2 linked regions of the Bdellovibrio bacteriovorus genome follow. Each later gene encodes a partner of the first gene's protein in a complex. Links are inferred from orthologs where the notes say so. Each region holds a gene or a part of one and is shown on either strand. Other genes may lie near its edges. The genes, in order: nusB and rpsJ.

The links.
Region 2: the proteins of nusB (region 1) and rpsJ are in contact, whole or in part, in a solved structure (PDB 3D3B), measured with the Escherichia coli proteins. The link is inferred for Bdellovibrio bacteriovorus from one-to-one orthologs.

The regions. Positions count from the first base shown.
Region 1 is NZ_CP020946.1:2,747,038-2,762,760, forward strand. Bases 5,830-8,799 are described here. They hold nusB (transcription antitermination factor NusB), read left to right. Parts: upstream 5,830-7,095; coding sequence 7,096-7,503; downstream 7,504-8,799. Other genes in these bases: B9G79_RS13160 (hypothetical protein), read right to left, coding at 5,830-6,425; nrdR (transcriptional regulator NrdR), read left to right, coding at 6,573-7,157; B9G79_RS13175 (hypothetical protein), read left to right, coding at 7,503-7,955; B9G79_RS13180 (GTP cyclohydrolase), read left to right, coding at 8,035-8,589; B9G79_RS13185 (pyruvate, water dikinase regulatory protein), read left to right, coding at 8,589-8,799. Outside these bases: hisS (histidine--tRNA ligase), read left to right, coding at 1-100; B9G79_RS13130 (hypothetical protein), read right to left, coding at 185-802; lgt (prolipoprotein diacylglyceryl transferase), read right to left, coding at 1,219-2,277; B9G79_RS13140 (hypothetical protein), read left to right, coding at 2,361-3,116; B9G79_RS13145 (hypothetical protein), read right to left, coding at 3,161-3,901; B9G79_RS13150 (hypothetical protein), read right to left, coding at 4,001-4,549; B9G79_RS13155 (RsmB/NOP family class I SAM-dependent RNA methyltransferase), read right to left, coding at 4,612-5,799; more of B9G79_RS13160, read right to left, coding at 5,796-5,829; more of B9G79_RS13185, read left to right, coding at 8,800-9,434; B9G79_RS13190 (hypothetical protein), read left to right, coding at 9,508-10,743; B9G79_RS13195 (hypothetical protein), read right to left, coding at 10,740-11,129; B9G79_RS13200 (hypothetical protein), read right to left, coding at 11,129-12,121; B9G79_RS13205 (hypothetical protein), read right to left, coding at 12,202-12,633; B9G79_RS13210 (hypothetical protein), read left to right, coding at 12,818-13,273; B9G79_RS13215 (hypothetical protein), read right to left, coding at 13,282-13,650; B9G79_RS13220 (hypothetical protein), read right to left, coding at 13,647-15,002; and 2 more genes. UniProt on the Escherichia coli protein: Part of the processive rRNA transcription and antitermination complex (rrnTAC). The complex forms an RNA-chaperone ring around the RNA exit tunnel of RNA polymerase (RNAP).
Region 2 is NZ_CP020946.1:904,755-917,714, reverse strand. The notes cover bases 9,774-12,588. They hold rpsJ (30S ribosomal protein S10), read right to left. Parts: upstream 11,433-12,588; coding sequence 11,115-11,432; downstream 9,774-11,114. Other genes in these bases: fusA (elongation factor G), read right to left, coding at 11,640-12,588; rplC (50S ribosomal protein L3), read right to left, coding at 10,443-11,105; rplD (50S ribosomal protein L4), read right to left, coding at 9,812-10,441; rplW (50S ribosomal protein L23), read right to left, coding at 9,774-9,812. Outside these bases: rpsK (30S ribosomal protein S11), read right to left, coding at 1-248; rpsM (30S ribosomal protein S13), read right to left, coding at 263-637; rpmJ (50S ribosomal protein L36), read right to left, coding at 640-753; B9G79_RS04500 (adenylate kinase), read right to left, coding at 883-1,518; preprotein translocase subunit SecY, read right to left, coding at 1,518-2,846; rplO (50S ribosomal protein L15), read right to left, coding at 2,846-3,283; rpmD (50S ribosomal protein L30), read right to left, coding at 3,286-3,471; rpsE (30S ribosomal protein S5), read right to left, coding at 3,492-3,950; rplR (50S ribosomal protein L18), read right to left, coding at 3,961-4,326; rplF (50S ribosomal protein L6), read right to left, coding at 4,339-4,881; rpsH (30S ribosomal protein S8), read right to left, coding at 4,889-5,278; rpsN (30S ribosomal protein S14), read right to left, coding at 5,289-5,594; rplE (50S ribosomal protein L5), read right to left, coding at 5,605-6,144; rplN (50S ribosomal protein L14), read right to left, coding at 6,156-6,524; rpsQ (30S ribosomal protein S17), read right to left, coding at 6,534-6,803; rpmC (50S ribosomal protein L29), read right to left, coding at 6,813-7,004; and 7 more genes. UniProt on the Escherichia coli protein: Involved in the binding of tRNA to the ribosomes. Part of the processive rRNA transcription and antitermination complex (rrnTAC). The complex forms an RNA-chaperone ring around the RNA exit tunnel of RNA polymerase (RNAP).

The sequences.
Region 1 (15,723 bases):
CGAAGTGACCAATAAAACGGTCACAGTGAAGAACTTCACGACGGGCGAACAAAAAGAAATCACCCGCGCAGAACTTCAGACCTACCCGTTTTCAATCTAATTTTTCAGACGTGATTTAAAAACAAAAAACCCGCTTCGAAAGAGCGGGTTTTGTTTTTCAGAAATGACCTGGCAGAACAAAAAACTATTGGATATTACGCAGCTTGAATTCCATTTTCGGGAAGACAATCCCGCCGCCAAAGCCCAGCTTCACCGCGACGTGAAACAGATCATTCACTCGGTTTTGCGCCGGCAGCCAAGAGCCCTCAAGGCCCAGGAAAGCCTCGGCCACGACCCCGACGCCACGGCCATAAACCGCACCATTGAGCTCGCTTAAAGAAACCCCGCTTGGAATAAAGCTGAACATCCACTTGTAAGCGACCTCAAACTTCAGGCCGCCGTTTTTGAAATCACAAAGATACAAACCCGGAACACGCACAACTTCATCCGTGCCCGGCACCAGGAAAGCCGCATCAAAAGCCCACACGTCGTGATCCACAAACAGACCGACATTCATGCCGTGAGCATACAGATAACCCTTAATAGGAATTTTATCTCCCGGCTGCACATTGAACTGATTTTGCAAAGTAACAACCAGTTGATCGATCTGCTCTTGATTCAAACGAGTGTTCTTTTTCAAAGACTCCACCAGAACCTCTCGCGACATCCCGGCATCTTTGTCAAAATCCAAAGCCCACGCCGTAGCCGATCCCAGCGAAAGACAACCCAACAACAACGCGGACAGAGCAAGTCTGAAGATCATGGCCTTTTCTCCTGTTGGGAAAAGGCTACCGCTTATTTGAAAAAATCAGTAACAAAAAATTTGGAGTGCAGCCACCCCACCCTCAACATGCAAACCGTCCTGTACCCCTACAAAATAAACGCACCGCTTCGGAAAAAGTAAGCAGGTACCTTTTCCGCCAACGCAGAGCTTCTGCAAAAGTAAGCAGGTACCTTTTAAGCAGGTACCTTTTAGATAAGCCGGTATGAGGGGGAATGGTTGGGGGCTTTGCAGCCTCCAACCGAGTTCCGCAGCGCTAAGAAAAGCCTGCGATGGCAATCAGAAAACAAAAAAGCCACCCATAAGGCGGCCTTCACAAAACAAACAGAGCGCGAGGACTGTCCGAGCGTTGGAGGCTGCAAAGCCCCCAGCCATTCCCCCGGGCGTACCGGCGCGATCTATTTACGGTTCAACTTAATGGAGTGCCCTCTCTGCCAGCCCGGAATTTTCAGGGAGGCAGCGCGAGTCCATACGACCATCAGGATCAAGCCGACAACGAACATGGCAACGCTCAGCCACTGCCCTCGGGTCAGACCCAAAGCCTGGAATCCGATGTGAGCATCTGGCATACGGAAGTGTTCATCAACAACACGAACCACCGCATAGATCAGCACGAAACAAGCGGCGATAAAGCCCGGCTTGCGTGGTTTTCTCCATAGGAAGAACAAGAACATAAAGATCAGCAGACCTTCACCGAAGGCTGCGAACAACTGAGACGGATAGCGCGGAGTCAACAAAGGTGCAATCGCCTCTTTGGCTGCAGTGTTGCCGTCTTGGATGGATTCAATCACTTTGTTCAAAGTAGAATATAGCTGCTCACGAGCTGTCAGATCGAAGCGGAACTTATCTACAAGTTCCAGCCACTGCTCACGACCCACGCCGACTTTTTCAACAACCGGAACAAGCTCCGTCAGTTTCGCGGCTTCCTGACCTGGCCAGGAAACGATGTCTTGAGGAAACTTCACCGCCAGCGGATACGTCGGATCGCAAGGACGACCGACAAGTTCACCGTTGATGAAGTTGGCGATACGACCAAAGAACACACCGATCGGACCGGTTACCGCGACCAGATCGAGCAAGTACAAAGAGTTCACAGAATACTTGCGCGCATACAGTAAGCACGCAATCACGATCCCGATGATACCACCGTGACTTGCCATGCCGCCTTCGTTGACAGCAAGCACACCCCAGTACGGGAATTCAGATTTGAACTTCATGAAAAGATCCGGGCCATAGAAAAGCACATACCCCAGACGACCGCCCACCAAAGTACCGATGGCTGCATAAGTGATAAAATCGCCGACCATTTGGACAGACAAACCCGCACGTTGTCTTTTTGCCAGCCAAGTGATCAGGATGTAGGCGCAGATAAAGCCCATCATGTAAGAGAGGCCGTACCAACGGACTCCGAAATCACCGGAAATTCTTAAAGCAAATGGATCGAAATCATGAACCACAGACGCATCCTTCTTTGAGACATACAAGGGTCTCGATAAGAGAATTTTTGGACCTTATGGTAATAAAGCGAGAAAATGGGGGTATGTCCAGATTTTCGTCTCTACTTCTACTGTGCATTATTTTGACCGCGAGTCTGTCTCAGGCTCAATCCGGCAGTCGCTGGGGCAGCGGTATTGATTTCACCAAACGCGCCACCGCCCGCGAAGGCAGCCGGTGGTCTCTTTCTGAGTGGCTCGAAATGAAGAACCGCAACCGCATGATGGATATGTGGCTGTCGGTGAACTCTCCGTCGCCCTACGAGTTTTCACTCGCTGCCTCGTACAACTCGTTCAAAACCGAGGACCCCGACAACACGTCCGTGAGCGATTCTCATGTGTCGTACATGGGTGAGCTTTCCGCCTATGCCCAGTTCGTCGGGCTGACCGCGGAATATGAAAACAACAGCGAAGAGGAGTTCAACGACCTGACCGGCATGCTGAACATCCGCGTTCTGGGAAATTCGATCCAGAACACCTCGCTAACCCTGCACTACGGACTGCGCACCCGCGAGGCCGATCAACGGCTGTCGCAGCAGTTTGGCCAGGTGTCGCTGCAGGTATATTTGACCAAGTATTTTGGAATTGACGGGAAATATCGCTATTACCTTCCCACCTCCACGGATGAATTGGGAGATGTCGAAGGCAATCGCACCGAAGCCGGGCTTTTTATAGACTTTAAAGCCGTACGGATCTTCGGAAACTGGTACAAGGAGAGCCAGAAAACAAAAATCCCTGCTGCTGCCGATGACACAGTCACCGATCGCACAGGGATCAGGTCAGGACTTAAGATCTTCTTCTAGAGAAGACAAAAGGCCCGGTTTTGCCGGGCCTTTTTTTATTTAAACTACTCGAGTTCGATCAGTTTGTTTTCGCCGCTTACGAAGTAAGACTCTGTCGCTTGCTCGTGAGCCATTGGAGAAGTCACTTTCCACTCCATGTTCATTTGCATACCAGCTACAGGATCACGCTTGGAGCCTGTGTTGAACACAGACGGGATGACTGCGTTAGCATCGAAGTTGAAGCCCCATGCAACAGACAGGTTCGCTGGCATGAAGGTCGCGTTAGTGATGTATTTACCAACACCATCAGCAGAACCACCTGCAGTGTAAGTCACGCGGTAAGAGAAATCGACAACAGACATACCGAAGCCGTTTTCATAAGTTACGTTGTAAACTTTGGACTGAGGAATGTTCCAGCCAGCAAGGTCAGACCAGCAAGTCAAACCAGCAGGAAGAGCATTTGCAGTGTCCAATTTCACGTTAACAACAGATTTACCTGCGTTGATAACTGCGAAGATTTTTTTACCGATGTTGATGATTTGATCCACGATCAATTCGATCGCGTTCAGTGGGTTCACGTCATTAGCGATAGCTGGCTCGCCAGTGAACTTCACGCGCAATGGGCGCTGAGAGTTGCAATCCTGAGAAAGACCGTTTGCACCTTTTGCATACGTTTCCATCTGTGGATATTGAGCAGTTACGTCGCGAACGATAACTCTCTTGATTTCGAAGTAAGCTTTGTCAGTAGCGAATGCGGATGACGCCATACCCAGTGTCAACGCAGCTGCGATAATAGAACGAATCATTTGGACCCCCTTGTTTCGTTGGCAGGGGTCATATCAAGGCAAATACGAGCTTTCAAATGAAAAAGCCCCGATGCTGACTATTTAACCTTTCGCAAGGCGTCACCATTCTTTGGTGAGCGTAAGCATTGGGAAAATCCAGGATTTCGAGTTGGACGAGTTGGTTTCAGTGCCGTCGACGGTCTTCTTTGTATAATTTGCCAGGTAATAGTTCAAAGACGCCCCGATATGGAAGCCCTCTTTGAACTCGGGCATGACCCCGAACTGAAACCACATGCTGGTCCCCGTCCACCTTTCAGCCTCGCCATCGTTGGAGAAAGTCCCGGTGCTCAGGATATTGTAAGCCATGCTGACACTGTAAAGTTCGTTGCGCCCAAACTGCCACTTCACGTAAGGGCCGGTATCGGTCGAGGCAAAATCGATCGTCACGTCATCTTTGTCGGTGTGGGAAATTCCAGAGTAGTTCCACCCGCCCCAGATGTGTTTTTTCAGACTGAACAGCAGGCCGATGTTATAGAAGTATTTGGCGGAGGTTCGGGTTTCGTCGGTGGTCAGATTGTCTGACATGTAGGTGCCACCCAGCTCCAGCAAAAAGCCGGCATGGGCATTCATGGAAAACAGCACTAAGAGGACCACCAATAGTTTCTTCACAGAATCTTTATCGGCGTGTTTACTTAGGACCCCGAGGCCAGCCGAGGTCCAGTTGCAGAATATTAATTCCTTTTCAAAAGCGCAGCGTAGAAGCCATCATAGCCTTCTTTATCCGGGCGCACATGAATCTGCTTGAGCAAAGTCCAGTCCTTGCCATGTTCGGCCAGGAACTTTTCAACCTGCTTTTCGTTTTCACTCGGCAACAGGCTGCAGGTCGCATAGACCATCTGCCCGCCTTTTTTGGTCATGTTGCAGTAGGTGCTTAAAATCTCGTACTGCAAGCCATGCAGACGGTCGATCTCTTCGTTGCTCAGTTTCCATTTGGTGTCAGGATTACGGCGCAAAACGCCCATTCCCGAACAAGGCACATCCAGAAGGACGCGGTCCGCGGTGTCGTACAGGCGCTTGATCACTTTGTTGGAGTCAATCAAACGCGTTTCGATCACATCGACCCCGTCACGGCGGGCACGGACTTTCAGCTCTTTCAATTTCCATTCATGAATATCCAGGGAAATGATCTTGCCCTTGTTCTTCATCATGGAAGCCATGTGCAAGCTCTTGCCGCCAGCACCGGCACAGGCGTCGATCACGCGGTGACCCGGCTCAATGCCCAACAATGGCGCAACCATCTGGGAAGCGGCATCCTGAACCTCGAACAGACCCTGTTTGAAGGATTCGGTGATAAACACGTTTTTACGTTCCACCAGACGAAGAGCGTTTGGCAGATCCGGAGAAACTTTCGTGGCGTTGATGCCGTCTTTTTCCAAAGTTTTGATCAGCTCATCCGGCGTGGTTTTCAAAGTATTGGTGCGCAGGAACACTTCCGCGGGCTTGTTCAAAGCGCGCATCGCATCCTTCCACTCTTCACCCAACTCTTTGGTGCCACGCTCGTGCATCCAGTCTGGAATGGACTGAGCAATCGCGAACGACGACACGTTCTTTTCACGGGCGATGACTTCTTTCGGATCAAGACCGTCAAGCTCTTCCCAGTCAGGAAGTTCGTTTCCGCCGCGCACCCAGTACGCGCCCCACACTTTCCAAAGATCGTTGTCATCAGCAAGATGGGACAGCAGACGCTCCCAGCGCACGATTTCGTAAACAGATTCAGCAAAGAAACGGCGGTCGCGGGAACCCCAGCGGGTGTTGGCCTTCAAATGGCGCTGGATGACTTTGTCGGCATAGAAACCCTGTTCAAAGATTTCATCCAGAGCGGTGACGATTTCAGATACGAGATGCTTGTGAATTTTCAAAATGTAAACACCAGGCCAGTGGCCAAAAAGGTTCCGTTGAACTGCCCAGAGGACAGAATAAGAAGGTGGTTTTTTAAACCAGCTTCAATGAAGAATCCAGTGTTTTCAAAGATATTGAAGAATCGTGCCCCGGCGACAACCTGATAATCCAGGGACAGTGCAGATTTTCCAGAGGCCTGTTTAAAGAACACTCCCAAACCGGCACCCGCGCCAAAATACAGCGGGAAACGTGAGGTCGCATCCGGGAACATGATCATCGGAACAAACGCCAGTTTATTCGGAGTTTCGCCACCCAGGTCGTATTCGGAGTAATCAATTCTCAGCAGCATGTCCATGGAGTTGTACCACTCGCCCACCCGGTAAGTGACGCCGAACTGATTTTTCCCCACGTCATCTTCCTGACCGTTCTTGCCCCAGTCATAGGATTGCGACGCCATGTAACGGCCAAAATGCAAAGCCAGATAGTGATCCGACGGACCGCCTCCGGTGTTGAAGGAGGACGATGCCGTGTCACGGGGCTGGAAGTACTTCGCAGCGGCCTCGCGGCCCACCACGGGCTGGGAGTCTTGGGCTGTGGCAATGGAGCTTAAAAACAAGGGCAAAATCAACGATAGAAAAGTCTTCACACGCACCTCAATTCTGGCTTCTATTCTATTCAGTTTTCCCTCTGGCGAGGAAGTTGTTGACGCGCTAGGTCGTTAACACTAGACCCATTGACTCAAGACAGGCGCCTCCCTAATCTCCGGCTAGCTTTTTGGACGGGACTAAAGACTATGAAATGCCCTTTTTGCGGACATGCTGATGACAGAGTTTTGGATACCCGAGTGCAGAAGGACGGAAGCATCCGCCGCCGTCGTGAGTGCCTCGAGTGCAAAGCCCGTTTCTCGACTGTAGAAACGATCATGCTGGCGTTCCCGTTCATCATCAAAAAAGACGGCCGCCGCGAACCGTTCAGCAAAGAAAAAATTCTCAAAGGTCTTCAGGCCTCCTGTCAAAAGCGTCCTGTCAGTCTGGCGCAGATCGATGCGGTGGTTGAAAAAATCTCTGCCTGGGTGATCAATCGTGGTGAATCCGAGATCTCTTCCCGTCTGATCGGGAAAAAGGTCATGGCTGAACTAAAACAACTGGATGACGTTGCCTATATTCGCTTTGCAAGTGTATACAGAACCTTCAAAGACGTTCAGGAATTTGTGGAGACTCTGGAAGACGCCGAACTTCTTGATTTTGTCGATGCAAGTAATCCACAATTAAGCCTCACGGCCATGACATTTGTTGAAAGCGAGAAAAGTACGAACCATGAAACTGACAGCAAGACGCCAAGCCCGCGAACTCGCCCTCCAGGTCCTCTTTCAAACTGAGTTTGCTCCGCAGATCAGCTACCAAACATTCCTAGAGGTGTTTGAGCAGAGTCTTGACCCCGAAGTGATCACTTATGCTGATCTTCTCGTGACCGGTGTGAAATCCAACAAAGAAAAGATTGATTCCAAGATTCAGGCGTCCAGCGCCCACTGGAAAGTGGAACGCATGGCGACCATCGACCGCAACATCCTGCGCATTGCCGTTTACGAAATGCGTTTTGCGGCAGATCCGATCAAAGAAAACATCGTCATCAATGAAGCGGTGGAAATCGCCAAAAAATACGGAACTTCCGATTCTGGCAGCTTCGTTAACGGACTTCTAGATCAAGTCGGCAAGGCTCACTAATGGCTCTTAGCGTACTTTCCCAGGCCAGCGCTCTAAACCCGGGTTCCGACCTGTGGATTGTGCCTGATCTGGAAAAGTCGCCGTGGACCGCGAAGCTGGATTGGTACCTGAACTTTCAGGTGTGCAAATCCTCGCGCCACCAGTCCCCGGCACTGCCTGAGTTCTTGGGCAGTGTATTGGAACAGACCGAACTGAACAAACCCGCGATCCCTGCGGTGTCTGATCAGCCGCTGATGATCGCCTCGGACAAACTTCTGCCCAACAAATGGGTCGTGATCCTTCCCTGGAACGAAGACCTTACCCAGTGGACCGCCGAAATCTTCCGCATCTGGAAGAATCTGAACAAACCCACTTTGCGCATTTTCATGCCACCTGGACAAAGTACCGGGAACCTGCAGATCGCCTGGCAGACCCACCACCCGGTTCAGGAATTCACAGTCGTCCTTGATTAAACAAACGTTTCTCCCCACAATTAAATAAACCGCCAGCACCAACATCATCATTTGGCGGAGCATCTTAGTGGGAGCGTTCATGGAGAAATTTTCGCAGTCTTTGGTGTCAACAATCACAAACCTTCAGAAACGACTTGAGTCTGTTCTGGAAAATGATTTTGAAGCCAAGGTGGAAGCGTCAGAGCGCCATGCGCACTTTGAACCTTCCCGCGATCTGTCTTTGGTGCGCGGCCTTTCTTTGGGTCTGCCGGAAGATCATATTGATCGTGCGATTGTGGTGTTCTCGCGTCTGGCCTTGTTGTTTGATGCCGGCGTTATGCTGGAAAATCACGACGGTCAGTGGAAAGCGCAGGCTTATTTCCATAAAGGTGCGACTCACCTTTTGAAAAACAACTCCAAGTCCTTTGTTAAAATCCCTCAGATGAATCTATTGTCAGTGCTTTCCACGGCGTCCCAGCCGATGCTGGAAAAACTGCAGTTACAGCATCTGGATCCGGACAATAAAACGTCCTGCCTTTTGATCAAAGCCAGCCCTGACTTTGCCTTTATTCTTTTCTCGGGCATGGCCGACCTGTGGCTGAAAGAACATGTCGAAAACGTGCGTCGCGCCCTGATCAACGGACTTGCTGACTGATGGACGGCGACAACAAAACCTACACCATCTATATCCTTTCTGACAGCACGGGTGAAACCGCCGCAACGATGATCCGGGCGGCTTTGGTTCAATACACCACCAAAGACGTTAACATCATCCGCTGTAAAAACGTGCGCACCGAAACCCAGGCCGAGGCCGTCATCGAAGAATGCTTCGAGCGCCGTGGAATGCTGGCCTACACCGTTGCCAGCCAGGGCCTGCGCGCCAAGATCCGCGAAATGGCTTCCGGCAAAGGCATTCCCTACTTTGACCTTCTGGGCCCGCTGCTTTCCACCTTGGACACTTTCTTTGGTCAGCATTCCGAAGACACCGTGGGTGCCTTGCGTGCGGTCGATGAAAGATACTTCAAACGCATTGAAGCCATCGAATACACCGTCAAACACGATGACGGCAAAACCTTTGCCGAACTGGACAAGGCTGACATCGTTCTTGTCGGAATTTCCCGCACCAGTAAAACGCCGCTTTCCATCTTCCTGTCCCACAAGGGCTGGAAGGTCGCAAACGTCCCGCTGGTATTGGACACTCCCCTGCCGGAAGAATTGTTCAAGATCGATCAGCGCCGCATTGTGGGTTTGATCATCGATATGGATTCCCTGCAAAGAATCCGCAAAAGCCGCTTGGAAAAATTCGGTCAGGATCCGGGTGGTTCTTACGCTTCAATGTCTCATATCGCCAAAGAAATCGAATACGCTGAAAAGATCTTTAAGGTGAATCGCCGCTGGCCGGTCTTCAACGTCACCGAACGTGCGTTGGAAGAAACAGCCAGTGAGATCGTGCGAATCATCGCCGCCCGTCTGGGCCTTCCTGACAGCGTTATCTTTTAATACGACGGCCGGGCTGCCTTGGCCCCGTCGGCCTGCTGCCGTCAACTCCGCGACACGCCGTCCGGGCTCTGCCGTGGCCCGCGCTTCCGCGCGGGTGCGCGCCGTCGTGGCGCCCACGGAGGTCGCTGCGTTGCTGGCAGCTGTCCGCCGGGTCCAAGACATCCCAGCCTCGCTCGGGTTAATACGCCTTCTCTCGACCTTTGCGCCAAAACTAAGAAGAGCCTGTGGCATAGCAATTGTATCTCTGTTTATACAGAGGTTGCCTATGAGATCATCTGCTCTTAAATTCTTTATGCCTTTCCTTTCCTGTCTAGTGTCTGTACAGGTACAGGCGCAAAGTGTTGAGTCGGACTTTATGGCGAATCAATGTCCCGGGATCTCTTCCTTTTCCTCAGTGAATTTATGGCAAGACGGTAATGATTTATCTGTCTCATCTTGCGGGTTCGCGCAAAAGCTGGCTGGTGTTGTCGATTCGATTTCTGATTGGGCTCCCGTCTCTGAGAAAATCATGCTGTCATTAAAGCATTCTGCCAGCGGGGCTTCCTATGATGGTGTGAAAGTACTTTCAGCCGCAGAGTTTCTTTACATTGAAGGCTCAAACCACAAAGAAAAACATCTGCGCAATGAACAGGGCAATCTAACGACCTTTGCACACGAATACGGTCACGTAATCCTAACTGACTGGCTGACTCGCGACATTCCTGAATTCAAAGCCATCCGCGAAGGCATCGCTTCACCCATGATCGCAAACCAAAAAGTCTACTTCCTCGCAAATCAACGGGGCTTGATTGAAAAGCGCATCATTGCAGCACCCACCCCGTCCCACCAAGAGCGCCTTCTGAAAAAGAAACAGGACATCGAACGCCAGTTGGCGCAAGCCTACTTTGAAGGGGGTGAATTTTCTGCGGAACAAAACCGCATACTGAATTTGCTTGCGCCCTATCACGAACTTTTTGCTGACGTGGTGGCCGTGCTTTATGCCGAAGACCCCCAAGCCATGCGCAAGGCCGTGGAACTTCCCAGCAGCTCTGACAAAGATATCTATATGGCTGAAGCCCGTGATTTCACCATCAGACACTCCCACGAGCATTGGAATGACTCCACCCCGCACTACAGGCTTTCACCAGTTCGCAGCAGGCTGTTTGCAGGCCATTGGATCAAGGGATATTCGTCGACAGAAAAACGTGAATATCTTGAAAAAGTCTATAACCTATTGCGCGACGATATACTGTCTCGCTGGCATCAAGAAACGCCCTCAGTTCAAGACGCTAACAAAACGCTGATCGAAAAGATCAATTCAAGGCTTTAAAATTTGAACTTGATGGTTTGGATTTTGGCGGCGCTGTTTTCTTTTACAAAGACGACATAGCCGTGGGATTCTTTTTTCAGACCCGTCAGTTTCATACAGTAAGAGGTTTCGCGGGATTGCAGACGCATGGGTTGTACCGGCGCATTTTCTTCGCATTCGCCTATGTCAGAAAAAGAAATTCCCTGATCCAGGAATCGAATCAGAGCGGCCTTTTCCGGCGCAGACAGCTTTTCTGAAAGCTCGGTGTTGGCGCAGCGTAAAAGATCGGACTCGTTAACTCTGAGCTTTTCGCAGGCACGGAAAATCTTCCATGTTTGGCGGGCTTGGAGCAGGTCGACTTTCTCCGCTGCCGACCAGGCCAGGGACATCAACAACAGATAAATCATTACTGTGCCCCTTTCTTTTGTTTTTCACCGAAAAGTTTAAACAACAGATAGTCCCCACCACCCGACATCGCCGCCTGGGCGGTATCAATGACATCTTTAGTGGTCATCGGCGAGGCTTTTTCAATTTGGGAAGTTCCTGTACCGCGACACTTCGGATGCAGCAGCAAGGCGGCTTTGTCCGCATGGACTTTTTTGGCCGTTTCGCAGGCATTTGCATCCACCGGGCAATTCATATTCCATTTTTTTGTGACCGCGGTGATACGGTCATGAATTTCCTGGGTGGCGAAGCTGCTGCAATTGATGGTTTCATCCATCGCCGGTTCAAAGTAATTGGCCAGATCAAATTCGCGGTTTTGCACAAACTTTCCGTCTTTGCACACGATCAAGGGCGGAGCTCCATCAAACAGATCACGCCAGAAATAAAGGCCTTTATAGTTGGCCATCAGATCGGCATAGGATTTCACACCGGGACGCTGCAACCCCCACGTCGCATTTTCCTGCATGATCCCAACTTCCAGCGCCTTTTTCACTTTGTCAGCCGGGAGCTTCGGATCCTGCCCGACCATGTCCCAATACATGGAACCGTGAGAAAAGAAGTGATCGATCTTATCAAACCCCACAAAAAAGATTTGACCCTTCACTTGTACTTTGGCGCTTTGGGAAAAGTAAAGCTGCGTGTACGGCTTGCCGGATCCATAAGGGACCTCGGTGTGAACTTTCGGCCCCGCCTGCGGCACATTGAAATACAACGCTTTGGTGATTTGTGGAAGGTTGCGATCCAGATCGTCTTCCAGATATTTCAAAAATCTTTTGCGATCACAGGATTTGCTGCTGTAGTTGTAATTATCAAGTGCCATCGTCAACAGAGCGTTCACCACGCGGTTGATTTCAGCATTGGCCACCACCGCATTCTTGTCACGACGGGCGGAAAAGTTGTCAGGCTCTCCAGCAAAGACATTCCAGGAAAATAAGAAGACTAAAAAAAATGCCATTGGTTTTATTATCCAATGGCATCGTCATTTTGCCCAGTTTGTTGAAAGGCCCTAAACAGAATCAGACCTTGGTACTACGGCTAGGGCTGCTGGCCACGCTTTCCGGCCCACAGTTCAATTCCTTCAGGGGACAAAATCAGATTGAAGCGGTCCTCCATAGAGCTTTCAAAGGCCATCTCAAAGGACTGTGGGAACTCCTTCGTCGCCACAAAAGCCTTCACGCTGCGGCCTTGGATTTTCACGATCTCAGACGGCAGGAAACGGATGGTGCAAGTGGCTCTGACATCTTCGCGGGCGCACTCGATTTTTACACTTTCATCGGCACTCAGCCAGCGATAGCGGCCCTCAGCTCCCACGGCATCCATGAACTGCTGGATTCGCCCGTAAGCGCCACGCTCGTTCAGCAGAACGCCGACCTTTTCTGCGCGATGAAACACCGCCACCGAGTCCGCCGCGGCCTGGGCCCCTGCTCCTGCCAATAACATCAAAATCACAACCATCAATGCCTTCATACAGAGTCCTTTCATTTAGGTGACCTTACAGATCCACCTGAGGAATACGAGAAAAATCACTGAACCACATAAAAACCCGTCAGACACCATAGAATGCCCCGTCACAATCCTGACAGTTATGGTAATTTTGCCTATCAAGCCCCCACCGCTTTACACCGGCCCCTGGCTTCTTTATGTTCGGCCCATGCTTAGATATTTGATTTTATTGCTTTTGTTTACACCCACGATCGCTCAGGCCACCTGTGTGCCCAGCGATAATTCCTGTGAATTTTATGCCTGCAAAGAGCGCGAACACGCCTGTGGTAAAAAAGGATACTGGCAAGACTTCGGCTACCCCTACTGTGAGAAGTTCTTAGTGGACGAAGAACGGTTCTCTGCCCGTTCTCAGATCTGGCTTCAGGATGTGCGCTATTGTCTGCAGGAACGGGTCCAAGAGGTTTCTGAAGGCACAAGCTGCAAAAACCTTCATACGCAAGCGATGGACAGTCACGTCAGTTGTTATGTCGACACCGGCTTTTGCGATCTGACCTATATGGAGCAAGTCCGAATCTATTGGTATCTCAAGGGGGCTTTGCGCAGCAAGGACACCTGGCGCGAGGCTTATCTGCTGAAGCAGGCCTGTGCCAACAGATTCAACTAGGCTGAAGCTTACTCTGCCCGTCGCTCCCAGATAAACGACAGATCCTCTTCCCCCATCAGAACTTTCAGATACAAGCGACCGTTCATCTCCCGAAGGACGGTCCAGCTTTCAAAGCCCAAACGCATGTCAGAATCCTGAGAACACCAGGGTGCATTGTCAGGATGAACTTCAACCACCTTCTGATAAAGCTGATCCTGACTCAATGAGTACTGAGCCCGTCTTTCACAAAACCCCTGCTCCCCTTCGCGCCAGTAGCGCAAGGTGTTTTCAGTGTTAGAACTGAAGTGATAGACGATCTGCAACGCCGGATTCGGCGGCGGCAACTCTTGCCCCTGATACAGAAGACCCACAAAAATCCAAATTCCCAGCAGGCTCATAACCATCCTCGCTTGGAAAGAATCCCATTCACTTTTCGCGCGTCCTCCATCGACAGACCTTCAGCACAAACCTCTTTCAATGTGCCGCCAAAATCAGCGAAGTCACTGCCTGGCACCAGGCGATTCAAAACCGCCATGGAAAAATCCAGGCCCTTTTTAAAACCCAGTTGCTCAGAGATTTCCCACAAGGTGCCGCTGACAATTCCGGAATCGTGATACAATCCCCCATTTCGGTCCGCCACCGTAAGATCATTCAAGACGGTCCGGCGAAAAGGGGCTTTCTTGTAAGAGGCTTCGCCCATACGGGGACTTCCCAGTTGCATAGCTGTGAAATAGTCGGCAAAGCCCTCGTTCAGGGATCCACCTTCCCCTTCAAAGGGAAGTTTCGCCAGCACATCAATCACCGCGTGAGCACTTTCATGCACTACAATGGACGGATCGCGCGGAATGTTCTGATAGAATTCCCCGTCGCCCTGGCCCAAACGAATTTTCCCCTGGTAATAGAAGGCCGAATTGGTTTTTTCAGGATAGCCCACAAACACTTCGGCCTGCACCTGAAACGGCATTTTGAATCCCAAACGGTTTTGAAACCAGTTGAACGATTCATTCAAATATACAAACGCCTGCGCTTGATCAAAGCGATGGTCCTGCGTTGAAAACTTCAACGGACCTGCCACTTTGTCGATCTTGTCGGGGGCCTGCGAACTTACATACACCCAATGATTGGCCAGAGTGGGTTCCAGATAAAGACCTTTTAAGGGAACCTCTTGCACAGATCCCAACAAGGGGCCGCGCGGATACACCCAGGCGCTGGTATCAATAAACTGAGAACCCGCAGGCCTGATAGAGCGTACTTCCAGATTTTGATTCAACTTCAGTGTCCACATCTGGCCTTTGAGATCCATATAGTCCACCTGCCAGATGACTTCATAAAAACCACCTCGCTGGGTAATCACCGGAGTCACGCTTTGCGGGGGACGCTTGCGAAACAAAGGAAAAGCCGATTGAAGTTTCCGATGAATTCCTGAGGATTGCTCCGCGACAGAAGCCAAATCCAAGTGGGCAAAAGCGATCTCCGGTTTGACAGCACCGGCCCGGACACGCTTTAAAACACCATCGGTGGCAAGGATCTCTTTTTTGTAGGCAGATTCAACCACCAGCCCTTGATAAATCTGAGGTTGCAGACGAACCCATTCCCGAGCGGAGAGGTTCTTTTCTGCCGGAGCGAATTCGAAGCCCGCAAGCTGCGCAGTGATCTTAGTCTTGTCGCCCTCTTTCCAATCGTAAGTATAAAATGACGCCTTGGTGCAGCCGACAAAAATTAAGGAAAGTAAAATCAGGATTACGTGCATGGCAGCGATCCCTTCAAAAAAAAGAGGGCTTTAAAAAGCCCTCTTTTGGGTGCAAGTTCTTACTCGATCATCACTGATTTTTCGATGTAAGTGCCATCCCCATTTTCAAAGTGCAAAGTGTGTTTTCCCGGGGCAAAACGGCCCAGACGGACTTCTTTCTGGAAAGGAATCAGAACCATCAGGCACATGCCCGGGCTCACTGTCGCGATGGATTTGACACTATGATAGTAAGTGTCTTTGTGATCAATTTCAGCGCTCTTCCATTTGTAACAGCCATTTTGGAAGATGCCGTTCACCACAACATAAACATCAGATGCGGAATCAAAACCACCCGGAACATAAACACCACTGATGCCAATCTGAACATCTTTGGCCACACCCTGTTCCTGGGATGCCATTGCTGAAGAACCAAGACCTAACAAAGCTGCCATAATCAGAGAAACGAATTTCATAGTGACTCCTTGAACTCTGCCGGTCATCGGCAGGGACCCGTGCTTGGGTGATTGCACTGTATGCCCGCCAAAAAAAAACAAGCATGACCATGATCATGCTTGATTCTATGAGTTATAGGAATCCATCCCCCGAGTGGAGAGATTCATTTCAAATTAAGCTGCTTTCCAGCCTTCTTCGTCCATGTCAGAGTGCGAACTTGTCCCTGATGCCAGTTTGGCGACAGGTGCTTCAACGCCTCTGTCCCCGTACACAACATTGTTCAGCTCAT
Region 2 (12,960 bases), 1.8 Mb from region 1 along the record:
ACAGATTTCATGCCTGCTTCCATAGCTTTCTTTGCAGCGTCTTCTGCCGCGACTTGAGCTGCAAATGGAGTACCTTTACGGCTTCCTTTGAAACCGAGGTGACCTGCAGAGGACCAGGACACGGTAGCACCGGTTGGATCAGTCATCGTTACGATAACGTTACCGAACCCAGCTTGGATATAGCAGTTCCCTTGAGGAACGTTTCTTTTTACTTTTTTCTTTGTAACAGCTTTTTTATCAGTGTTCATTTACGCAACCTCAATTATACGGCTTTTTTCTTGTTAGCTACCGTCTTCTTAGGACCTTTGCGAGTACGTGCGTTAGAACGAGTGTTCTGACCACGAACAGGCAAGCCTTTACGGTGGCGGATACCACGGAAGCAGTTCAGATCCATCAAACGTTTGATGGACTGACCGATTTCACGGCGCAAGTCACCTTCTACTTTGAAGTTAGCTTCAACGATGCTACGGATTTTAGCAATGTGCTCGTCAGTCAGTCCTTCAGTTCTTAGTTCAGAAGGAATACCAACTTGCTTGCAGATCATAGCAGCACGAGGACGGCCGATGCCGTAAATATAAGTCAATGCGATTTCAACGCGCTTATTTCTAGGTAAGTCGACACCAAGGATACGTGCCATGATTAACCCTGCCTTTGCTTATGTTTAGGGTTCTCGCAGATAACGCGAATAACGCCTTTTCTTTTAATAACTTTACACTTGTTACAGATAGCCTTAACTGATGGTCTTACTTTCATAATGTCTTCCCATACGCTTATAGTTTCCACTTTTATTAAAAAGTGAAAATTCCAGCAAAAACACGAATGCGGTCCGGCACGCTAACACCGAAAAAACACAAAGTCTAGAGATAAAAATAATACAGCCGTCTATTTTATTATTTTTTCGATCTCTTTATAGACTTCTTCGGTGTCCCTATTTCCGTCCACTTCAGTATATTTGCCTGATTTTTTATAAAACTCTTTTAGGGGGCTTGTGAACTCTTCATAAGTCTTCAGGCGGGTCTCAATAACCTCTGCCTTGTCATCATTCCGTTGAATGACCTCACCACCGCACAAATCACATTTGCCCTCTACTTTGGAGGGCTTACTGACTATATGATAGACAGCGCCGCAATTTTTACAAACGCGTCTGCCAGTCAGCCTGTCCATCAGGATTCTCATGGGAACTTCAAGGAAGATCGCCTTCCCGATGGATAGATTCATTTTTACAAGTAATTCATCTAGAGCCTGGGCCTGAGCCACAGTTCTAGGGAAACCATCTAAAATAAAGTTTTGGATGCCTTTTTGGAGAACTTCTTCAACCATGCCGATAACGATGCTATCTGGCACTAGCTGACCTTTATCCATAAATTCCTGGGCTTTTTTGCCGAGGTCCGTCTGCCCTTTAATGGCTGCTCTGAATAGATCGCCAGTGCTGATCTGTGTCATTCCCTGGCGTTTAATCAAAAGCTCAGACTGCGTACCTTTACCGGCCCCCGGGGCACCAAACAGGATCAAGTTCATTAGAACTGAACCCTTCTGCTACGGATCTTAGCACCCTTAAGGAAGCCCTCATATTTCTGAGTGATCATATGAGACTGGATCTGTTGAGCAGTGTCCAAAGCAACACCCACCAAGATCAACAAGCTAGTACCACCAAAGTGGAACGGAACGTTGAACTGGTTCACCATGATGCCTGGAAGAATACAAATAGTACAAAGGTAGATACAACCTACTACGTTTACGCGCTCCAAAACTCTTTGGATGTAGTCTGCAGTGGATTTACCAGCACGAACGCCAGGAACGAAACCACCGTATTTTTTCAGGTTGTCTGCCACGTCGTTCGGATTGAATACGATCTCTGTGTAGAAGAAGGAGAAGAAGACAATCAAAGCCACGAACATGATGTTGAAGATGGTACCGGAAGGATTCAAAGAATCCTGAAGGGCCTTCAACCAAGGCGTGTTCACGAATTGAGCCATTGTCGCCGGGAACATCAACAAAGAGCTCGCGAAGATTGGCGGGATCACACCAGAGATATTAAGTTTGATAGGAAGATGAGAGGTCGGAGTCTGCATGGATTGCATGCCGCCACCGCCCTGTCTTTGAGAGTACTGAACTGTGATTCTACGCTGAGCCACTTCCATATAGATAACGGCTGCGATGATCGCCACCATAAAGGCAACCAACAAAAGAACCAATGCAAAACGCATTTCGCCTGTGCGAACAAGCTCCCAAAGCTGTTGAGCACCACCAGGGATCGCAGCAGCGATACCAGTGAAGATGATCAGTGAAGTACCGTTACCGATACCACGCTCTGTGATCTGCTCACCCAACCACATGATAAAGCAGGTACCTGCTGTCAATGTGATGATAGTCATGATTTGGAATGGAAGGAATGCCACAGTTGGAGCGATCACCAAAGGATGTCCATCCGGGCTTGTGGAGTTCATCAACCACGTGCTGATACCGTAACCTTGGATAATCGCCAAAGCCACCGTCGCATAACGAGTGTACTGGTTGATTTTACGACGACCTTGCTCCCCTTCTTTCTTAAGAGCTTCCAGATACGGGATCGCAGAAGTCAAAAGTTGGAAGATGATGGAAGAGGAGATGTAAGGCATGATTCCCAGTGCAAAGATACTGAACTGGGAAAGAGCTCCACCTGTGAAGGTATTAAATAGGCCAAAAATTCCACGGCTTTGAGCCTGGAAAAAAGAGAGCACCGCAGATCCGTCTACTCCAGGAGTCGGAACGTGTACACCAATTCTGTAGATGGCCAAAAGGGCCAATGTGAACAAGATGCGCTTACGAAGATCAGAATTTTTTGCGATGCTCTCAATTGCAGACACTACTTAATTACCTCGACTTTGCCGCCAGCAGCTTCAATAGCTTTCTTAGCGCTTTCTGAGAATTTATGAGCTTTTACAGTCAAAGCTGTTTTAAGCTCGCCATTTCCCAAAATCTTAACAGCGCCTTTGGAAATAAGTCCAGCAGCGTGTAGAGATTCAGGAGTGACTTCTCCAGAAAATTTAGCAAGTTGGCCAACGTTTACAATCTCAAAGTTGTTTGCGAAAGCTACGTTGCTGAAACCAAACTTAGGAAGACGACGGTGCATAGGTGTTTGACCACCCTCGAAGCCACGACGCACTGTCCCGCCTGTGCGAGCCAATTGACCCTTGTGACCTTTGGTAGAAGTGCCGCCCATGCCAGAACCGATACCACGACCGATTCTTTTTGGAGCATGCTTGGATCCTGCCTTAGGTGCCAATGTTTTAAGCAAGCTCATGATTACCCCTTAACTTCAACATCAAGAAGATGTTGAACTTTCATGATATTACCACGTGCCGCAGCAGAATCTTTCACTTCAACAGTTTGGTGAAGTTTCTTAAGACCAAGAACGCGAACTGCGTCCTTTTGATCCTGCGTGCATTTGATAGTTGATCTTTTCAAAGTTACTACGAATGTTTTAGCCATTTTTGCCACCAGTCCGCGAATTAAAGCTGTTGTTTCAACTGCTTCAAGCCGTCGATTGTTGCTCTTACAGCGTTGTGCGGGTTACGAGTACCAACACACTTAGTAAGAATGTCTTTTACACCTACAGATTCAAGAACGGCACGTACCGCACCACCCGCGATGACACCAGTACCTGGAGCAGCTGGCTTCATGATAACCTTAGCTGCACCAAATCTACCGATAACTTCGTGAGGGATCGTACGACCTTCCTTCAAAGCTACAGATTTAGCAGATTTTTTAGCGGATCTGCTTGCTTTACCGATTGCTTCTGGAACTTCACCAGCTTTGCCGGAACCGAATCCAACATCACCAGCTTTGTTACCCACAACTACTAGAGCTGCGAAAGAGAAGCGACGACCACCCTTAACAACTTTTGTTACACGGTTGATCGCGACTACACGCTCTTCTAATTCAGCTGCTTGAGCTTGAACTTTCTCCACACATCACTCCTTAGAAATTCAGGCCGCCCTCACGAGCGCCGTCAGCAAGAGATTTAACACGTCCATGATAGAGGTAACCGTTTCTGTCGAAAACAACGTCTTTGATGTTTTTCGCAGTAGCTGCTTTAGCTGCTTCGATACCAACAAGTTTCGCCATTTCGATACCGGATTTATCCTCTTTACCAAGAGAAGAAACAGCCACTAGAGTGTTGCCGTCTACGTCATTGATGATTTGAGCGTAAACATGCTTACCGCTTCTGAATACGCAAAGACGAGGTCTTTCCGCAGTCCCTTTAACAGTCTTGCGGATTCTGATCTTCTTCTTGAGGCGATTTACTTTTCTTTCGCTTGTATGCTTACTAAATTTCAATTTCATACTTTACCTCAATTATTTACCAGCAGACTTACCGGCTTTACGTCTGATCTGCTCACCAGTGTAACGAACACCTTTGCCCAGGTATGGCTCTGGTGGACGGAAGGAGCGGATTTTCGCCGCAACTTGACCAACAAGCTCTTTACTTGGACCAGTGATAGTCAACTGTGTTTGCTTATCAACTTTAATTTCAATACCTTCTGGGATATCGAAGATTACAGGGTGAGAGAAGCCCAAAGAAAGCTCCAACTTTTTACCTGCAACGTTTGCACGATATCCAACCCCTTGAAGCTCCAGACCTTTAGTGAAGCCCTTAGTAACGCCAGTAACTGCGTTCTGGATAAGTGCTCTGTAAAGACCGTGCATCGCGCGGCTTTCTTTAGTTTCATCGTTCGGAGTCAAAACCACTTTGTTGCCGTCGATTTTCGCGGAAACATTTGGTTTCATACCGATTTTCAAAGAGCTTTTCGCACCTTTAACGACTACTTCGTTAGCAGGTGTAACGCTCACTTGTACTGTGTTATCAAAAACAACGGGTGCTTTTCCAATACGAGACATGATTCACCTACCAAAGTGTCGCAAGCAATTCGCCACCGAGTTTTTGCTCTGTAGCTTGCTTACCGCTCATGATTCCTTTGCTTGTGCTGATGATGGACATGCCCATACCAGAACGAACAGTTGGAATCTTGTCAGATTTAACATAAACGCGACGGCCAGGACGGCTAACACGGTCAATATTATTGATCGCGTGGCCACCAGCTTCGTCATACTTCAAATAAACACGCATGATGCCTTGTTTGCTGTCTTTAGCAACTTTAAAGCTTCTGATGAAGCCTTCGTTTACCAAGATCTGAGCAATACCAGCTCTCACTTTAGAAGCAGGCATATCCACTTTTTCGTGTTTTGCTGCTCCAGCGTTTCTGATCATTGTAAGGAACTGAGAAATTGTATCCATTCTGAACCTCTTACCAGCTGGCTTTCGTTACGCCAGGCAATTTACCGTCAAGGGCCAATTGTCTGAACGCAATACGAGACAAACCGAATTTTCTGTAGTTACCACGAGGGCGACCAGAAATTTCACAACGTGTGATTGTGCGGTTTGGGTTTGTGTCACGAGGAAGAGCTTGCAGCTTAGTGCGTGCAGTTGCTCTTTCTTCGTCAGAAAGCTTCATATCAACAGCTTTAGCTCTCAATTCTGCTCTGTATTGACCATACTTAGCAGCAAGAGCTTTTCTTTTATTATTTTTTTCAATGCTTGCTTTACGAGCCAAGTGACACCTCTTATTTTCTGAAAGGCATACCAAGCGCTTCAAGCAACGCTCTGCCTTCAGTATCGTTCTTCGCAGTTGTACAGATAGTGATGTTCATACCACGAGTCTTGTCTACTTTATCGTAGTTGATCTCAGGGAACACGATCTGCTCTTTCAAGCCCATGTTGTAGTTACCACGACCGTCGAAACCTTTGTTAGGCAAGCCACGGAAGTCACGTACGCGAGGTAGTGCCAGCGTGTTCAAACGATCCATGAAGGACCACATTTTTTCTCTTCTCAAAGTCACGCGAACACCCAATGGGATGCCAGCACGCAACTTAAAGTTGGAGATAGCTTTCTTTGCTTTAGTGATAACAGCTTTTTGTCCAGTGATCGCTGTGATTTCATCAACCACAGTGTTCAAGATTTTTGGATTCTGAACAGCTTCGCTCAAGCACACGCTCAGAGTGATTTTCTCCAGGCGAGGTACTTGCATCACGTTTTTAACTCCCAATTGGTTCTTCAGAGCGGGAGCGATCTCTTTATTATATCTTGTATGTAAGCGATTCATCTCATCACCCCTTATAGAACTTCCGGAGCCAAAGATACGATCTTAACGAAAGACTTTGCTCTCAACTCTCTGGCAACTGGGCCAAAGATACGTGTTCCGATTGGTTCTTTAGACGCATTGATAAGAACTGCAGAGTTGTCATCGAAGCGGATGTAAGATCCGTCTGGACGACGAAGTTTAGCAACAGTTCTAACAACTACGGCTTTCGCCACGTCACCTTTTTTTACTTTTGCATTTGGCAGAGCTTCTTTGATGGAAACAACGATAACATCACCGATGGATGCTACACGACGTTTAGAACCACCAAGAACCTTAACGCACATAACTTCTTTTGCGCCGGAGTTGTCTGCTACATTCAGTCTGGTTTGCATTTGAATCATAACAGTCTCCTACGCCTTTGCCGTTTCTACGACTTCAGCCAAAGCCCAACGTTTAGTTTTGCTCAGAGGACGAGTTTCACGGATCTTAACGATGTCACCAACTTTAGCTTGGTTCTTTTCGTCATGAGCCTTGAAAACAGATGTCTTCTTAACATACTTACCGTACTTGGCATGTTTAACCATGCGGTAGATGAGGACAGAGATGGTTTTATCCATCTTGTCACTGATAACTTCACCTACGACTTCAATTTTACGTCCTCTAGAATTAGTTTCAGTCATGTCCTACCTCTATCTCGCCACTTTTTTTACAATCGCTGTGTTGATTTTAGCGATGTCACGGCGAAGACCGCGGATTTGCACTGGGTTAGAAAGCTGCCCAATGGAATTCTTGATACGCGCCTGGAACAACTCTTCAGAAAGAGCTGCTCTTTTCTTTTTCAATTCAGCTACAGAAAGATCTTTGATCTCTACAAACTTCATACAACTACTCCCTTACCAAGAAACGAGTTTTGAAAGGAAGTTTGTGAGCTGCACGTTCGAAAGCTTCTTTAGCTTGCTCACGAGTCACACCGTTCATTTCGAAAAGAACTTTTCCAGGAAGAACACGAGCAACCCATAGTTCCGGGTTACCTTTACCGCTACCCATACGAGTTTCAGCAGGCTTTTTAGTTACCGGGATGTTCGGGAACACACGGCACCAGATTTTACCACCACGCTTAACAGAACGGGAGATAGCGATACGACCAGCTTCCAACTGACGAGCAGTCAGACGACCTTCCTCGATTGCCTGAAGACCGTAGTCTCCGAAATCAAGGTTAGCGCCTCTTACTGCAAAACCAGTAGCGCGGCCTACAAATTGTTTACGCCATTTTACTCTTTTAGGACTTAACACGACCTGCCTCCTCAACTTCGCGAGCAGATAAGATATCGCCTTTATAGATCCATACTTTCAGGCCGATGATACCGTATGCTGTTAGAGCTTCTGCTGTACCGTAGTCGATATCAGCGCGCAATGTATGAAGAGGAACGCTCTTCTCATTGTACCACTCAGAACGGGCAATCTCTGCACCATCAAGACGACCGGAAACACGGATCTTGATACCTCTCACGCCGCCTTTGATCGCAGCTGCAATAGATTTTTTAAGAGCTCTTCTCCAAGAGATACGTTTCTCAAGTTGTTGAGCAATGCTCTCAGCAACGAGCTGAGCATCGAGGTCTGGTTTGCGCACTTCTTGGATGCTCAGGAAAACTTCGTTGGGTGTAAGTTTTTGAACTTCCGCTTTAAGAGCGTCAATACCACTACCTTTTTTACCAATAACAACACCTGGGCGAGCTGTGGAGATGATGATTTTAATCTTCTTCGCAGCACGTTCCATTTCAATTTTCGCAACACCCGCGTTCTTAAGTTTGTCCTTAAGGAACTTTCTCAAACGGATGTCTTCGTGGAGATTTTCAAAATATTGTTGACCCTTCGCATACCAGCGAGAATCCCAAGTTCTGATAACACCGACTCTTAGACCAATTGGATTAACCTTCTGACCCACGACTATTTCTCCTCGAGTACTACGTTAATGTGGCTGGTCTTCTTACGAACACCGAACGCGCGACCTTGTGCACGAGGACGGAATCTTTTAAGAACTGGACCTTGATCAACCCAGATAGCTTTAACATAAAGGCTGTCTACATCCATAACCTTTTTGTATTCAGCATTGGCAACAGCTGATTCGATTAGCTTTTTTACCATACCTGCAGTTTTTTTGTTCAGGAAAGTAAGGGTTTTAACTGCCTCGTTCACGTCTTTACCGCGAACCAGGTCAGCAACCAATCTTGCTTTCTGAGCGCCAACTCTTGCATATTTCAAGCTTGCTTTAACTTCCATAATAAACCTCTATTACTTCTTCGCAGCAGGAGCAGCGGCTTTCTTCTCAGCGTGACCATGGAAAGTTCTGGTTGGAGCAAACTCACCGAGTTTGTGACCAATCATGTTCTCTGTGATGTACACAGGAACGAACTTTCTTCCGTTATGAACTGCGAATGTCAGTCCAATTGTCTCTGGAAGAATTGTTGAGCGGCGAGACCAAGTTTTAATAACTTTTTTATCATTTTTCTCAAGTGCATTGTCGATTTTCTTCTGAACATGAGTATCGACGAATGGACCTTTTTTAATTGAGCGTGCCACCTTTTACTCCTACTTACGTCTCTTGATGATTGAAGAGTTGGTTCTCTTATTGTTTCTAGTTTTGAACCCCTTACAAGGTTGACCCCAAGGAGTTACTGGGTGATGCCCTTTACCAACGCCTTCACCACCACCGAGTGGGTGATCAACTGGATTCATGTGCATACCACGTACAGAAGGACGGATACCTCTCCAACGAGAGCGACCTGCTTTACCTAGATTGATGTTTTCATTGTCAGTGTTACCAACTTGACCGATAGAAGCACGGCAAACTGTCAACACTTGTTTCAACTCACCAGATGGCATACGTACTTGGCAGTACTTGTCGCCTTTACCAGCAAGAGTCGCGCTTGCACCAGCACCACGGCAGATTTGACCACCTTTGCCTGGACGCAATTCGATATTGTGAATAACAGTACCAACAGGGATAGCACCCAAAGTCAGGGAGTTACCTGGTTTGATATCGGCTTTATCAGAAGAGATAACAGTATCGCCAACATTCAAACCTACTGGAGCAAGGATATAAGCCTTAGCACCATCAACGTAGGAGATCAGAGCAATACGGCAAGTTCTGTTCGGATCGTACTCGATCGCGATAACTTTTGCGGATACTTCAAGTTTGTTACGCTTGAAATCAACCAAACGGTATTTTCTCTTATGACCGCCACCTTGGTGACGAATAGTGATTTGACCGTGATTGTTACGCGCAGCTTGTTTCTTAAGAGGAGCTAGCAAAGACTTCTCTGGAGTAGTCTTAGTGATTTCTTTGAAATCGAAACCAGTCATTCCTCTGCGACCATGAGAGCGTGGGGCAAATGTTTTAATACCCATCTTTATACTCCCTCAAAAAGAGCGATCTTCTCACCTTCAGCAAGCTTAACGTAAGCTTTCTTCCAGTAAGCGACCTTGGTTAGACCGAATTTAGTTTGCTTAGAGTGACCGCGGCAGACGCTAGTTCTAACGCTATCAACTTTAACTTTAAAGTTTTTCTCAACAGCAGCTTTAACGTCAGTTTTAGAGGACTTCAGGTCCACTTCGAAAACGTATACGCCAGCAGCGTTGTGATAAGTATTTTTCTCAGTAATGAGAGGGGCTTTAATTACTTGTTTCATTACGCCTTCTCCAATGAACAACGATCTACGATTTTAGCCACAGAATCTTTAGTGATAACAGCAGCGTCGTACTTCAATAGATCAAACACGTTCAAACCTTCAACTGGGAAGTATTTGAATGTTGGAAGATTCTTGGAAGCACGGTTGAATTTGTCATCAACTACAGAGTCAACCAATACAGCTTTTTTCAAACCGAAAGCTTGCAAACGTTTGTTAAGCTCAGCAGTTTTACCTTCAGAAGCCATGCTGTCCACGATGAACAGTTTGCCTTCTTTTTGAAGGTGAGAAAGTGCCATGCTCAGACCCAAACGACGAACTTTTTTAGGCAGAACGAAAGCGTAGCTGCGAGGTTGAGGACCGAAAGCGGTACCACCACCAGGCATCAAGATAGAACGGCTGGAACCTTGACGAGCTCCACCAGTACCTTTTTGTTTAAACGGCTTTTTACCACCACCAGACACAAGACCTTTGGTCTTAGTCATGTGAGTGCCTTGACGACGAGCCGCCAATTGCCATTGAACTACTGTGTGAAGAACTTCCTTTTTAACAGGAGTTTCGAACACGTCAGCAGCAAGCTCAACGGAGCCAACTTTTTCTTTTTTCCAGTTCAATACATTTACTGTAGCCATACTATTCTCTCACCAACTTAACCAAAGTGTTTCTAGCACCTGGAACTGGCCCTTTTACCATCAGAACGTTTTCTTCAGCGATGATCTGAACAACTTCTACGTTCTTAACAGTGACAGTTTCAGCACCCAAATGACCTGGGAATTTCTTACCCGGCATTACGCGACCTGGCCATGTTCTGTTACCAGAAGAACCCGGACGACGGTGGAATTTAGAACCGTGGGATGCAGGACCACCTGCGAAGCCCCAACGCTTCACGGAACCGGCGAAACCTTTACCTTTAGACTTGGAAGTGATTTTTACGAAATCACCTTTAGCCAAGCTGTCGATAGAGATTTGCGCGCCAACAACAGTACCTTCTGGAGCAGCTTGACGAAGTTCTTTTACGAACTGAGCGCCATTTTCGAAGCCAGCTTTTTCAAGGTGACCTTTTTCTGCTTTGTTGGAGTTTTTAGCTTTTTTAGGGTGGCAAGCTACCTGAATAGCTTCGTAACCATCTGCTTCGTTAGTTTTGATTTGAGAAACAAACCAAGGCTCGTAACGAAGAACAGTAACAGGAACAGCTTCGCCGTTCTCGTTATAGATAGTAGCCATACCTTCTTTGAAGGCAAACAGGCCGTTCAATTTAAGACCTGCAGTATTTTGAGTTTCTGTAGTTTCGCTCACGTCTTACCTCTAAACCGCAGAAAGTTTGATTTCAACATCTACACCAGCAGAAAGATCCAGCTTCATAAGCTGATCTACTGTCTGTTGAGTTGGTTCTAAAATATCGAGCATACGCTTGTGAGTTCTCACTTCGAATTGTTCACGAGATTTTTTATCTACGTGCGGAGAACGCAATACAGTGTAGCGGTTGATGCGAGTAGGCAAGGGAATTGGACCCGCAACTTTAGCGCCTGTACGACGAGCAGTCTCAACGATTTCTTTCGTCGACTGGTCAAGCAGTTTATGATCGAATGCCTTCAATCTGATTCTAATCTTCTGACTTTGCATATGGACACTCTTCTCTTTTATAAAGTATCGTAATTACTAGCAAATTTGTTAACAATCAACGTCCTGATCCCATCGAAAACTTGCCCCGAATTAGCCCTTGCGGCCTGAATCGCCTTCAACGCGGGGGGTTTTTTGTAGATATAGACGCTATGAGTGCGCGAGTATGCGCACTTTGAAATCTAATGTCAAAGGGAAATATTATTTTTTTTAATATCTTCCCATTTTATGGAGAATGTCCGTTTTTACCTTCGCAGGCACAATGGCATATTCCAAAAATTCCATACTGAAGCTGGCTCTGCCTTGGCTCAAACTGCGGACATCCGTAGCATAACCAAACAGACTCGCCAGAGGGGCTTCGGCCGAAATAACCTGCCCACCACCCTGCTTCACATTCATTGTGAGAATCTTTCCACGACGGGAATTCAGATCACCCACGATGTTTCCTACGAAGTCATCCGGGCAAGTCACCTCAAGCTTAAAGATAGGCTCCAAAAGCTCTACAGAGGCTGCCTTAACTGCGTCCCGGAATGCCAGGGAAGCAGCCGCTTTAAAGGCCATCTCGCTGGATGAATCCGGACGAACTTCAATCGAATTTAAGGTCCCCTTAATACCCAGCATCGAACAGCTTGCCAAAGGACCGACCTCGGAAGCCTCACGGAAGCCCGATTCAACGGCCTTCAACATCGGGGCTGTAAATTCTTTAGACACAGCCACTTTACTGATGAACTGGATGCCATCCGCCTGAGAAATAGGCTCGATGGAAAGGGAGACTTTGGCAAAGTGAGCTTCGCCAGCGATCTCACGTTCGTAGACGTGTTCCGCCTTGGCTGCCGCCGTGATGGTTTCACGATAGGAAACCTGCGGCTTACCCACATTGGCCTGGATCTTATGCTCACGAAGCAAACGATCCACAAGAATTTCCAAATGCAATTCACCCATGCCAGAAAGCAGGATTTGCCCCGTTTCCGGATCCGTGCGCAGACGGCAGGATGGATCTTCTTTTTCAAGTTTAGCCAGGCCAGCCAACATCTTTTCCTGGTCCGCAGAAGACTTCGCTTCCACCGCCACGGAAATAACCGGCTCTGGGAATGTGATCGCCTCAAGAACCACAGCATGAGAGCTTTCGCACAGAGTATCCCCTGTGCCTGTGAACTTAAGACCGATAACCGCGCCGATATCACCCGCCTTCAGGCTGTTGATTTCTTCACGGGAATTCGCATGCATTTTCACCAACTTCTGGATGCGCTCTTTTTTCTGAGTGCGCGGATTCAAAAGCTGCTCCCCGACCTTCACCTCACCGGAATAAACACGGATATAAGTCAAAGTGCCGGCAAACGGATCATTGGCAATTTTAAACGCCAATGCAGCCGCGTGAGCATCGAATTCAGTTTTACAGATGATTTCTTTATCAGGACGCTCAGGATCGTGACCCACAATTGCAGGCACCTCCAGAGGCGACGGAAGGTAGTCAATGACCCCATCCAACAAAGGCTGAACGCCTTTGTTTTTGAAAGCGGCTCCACAGAAT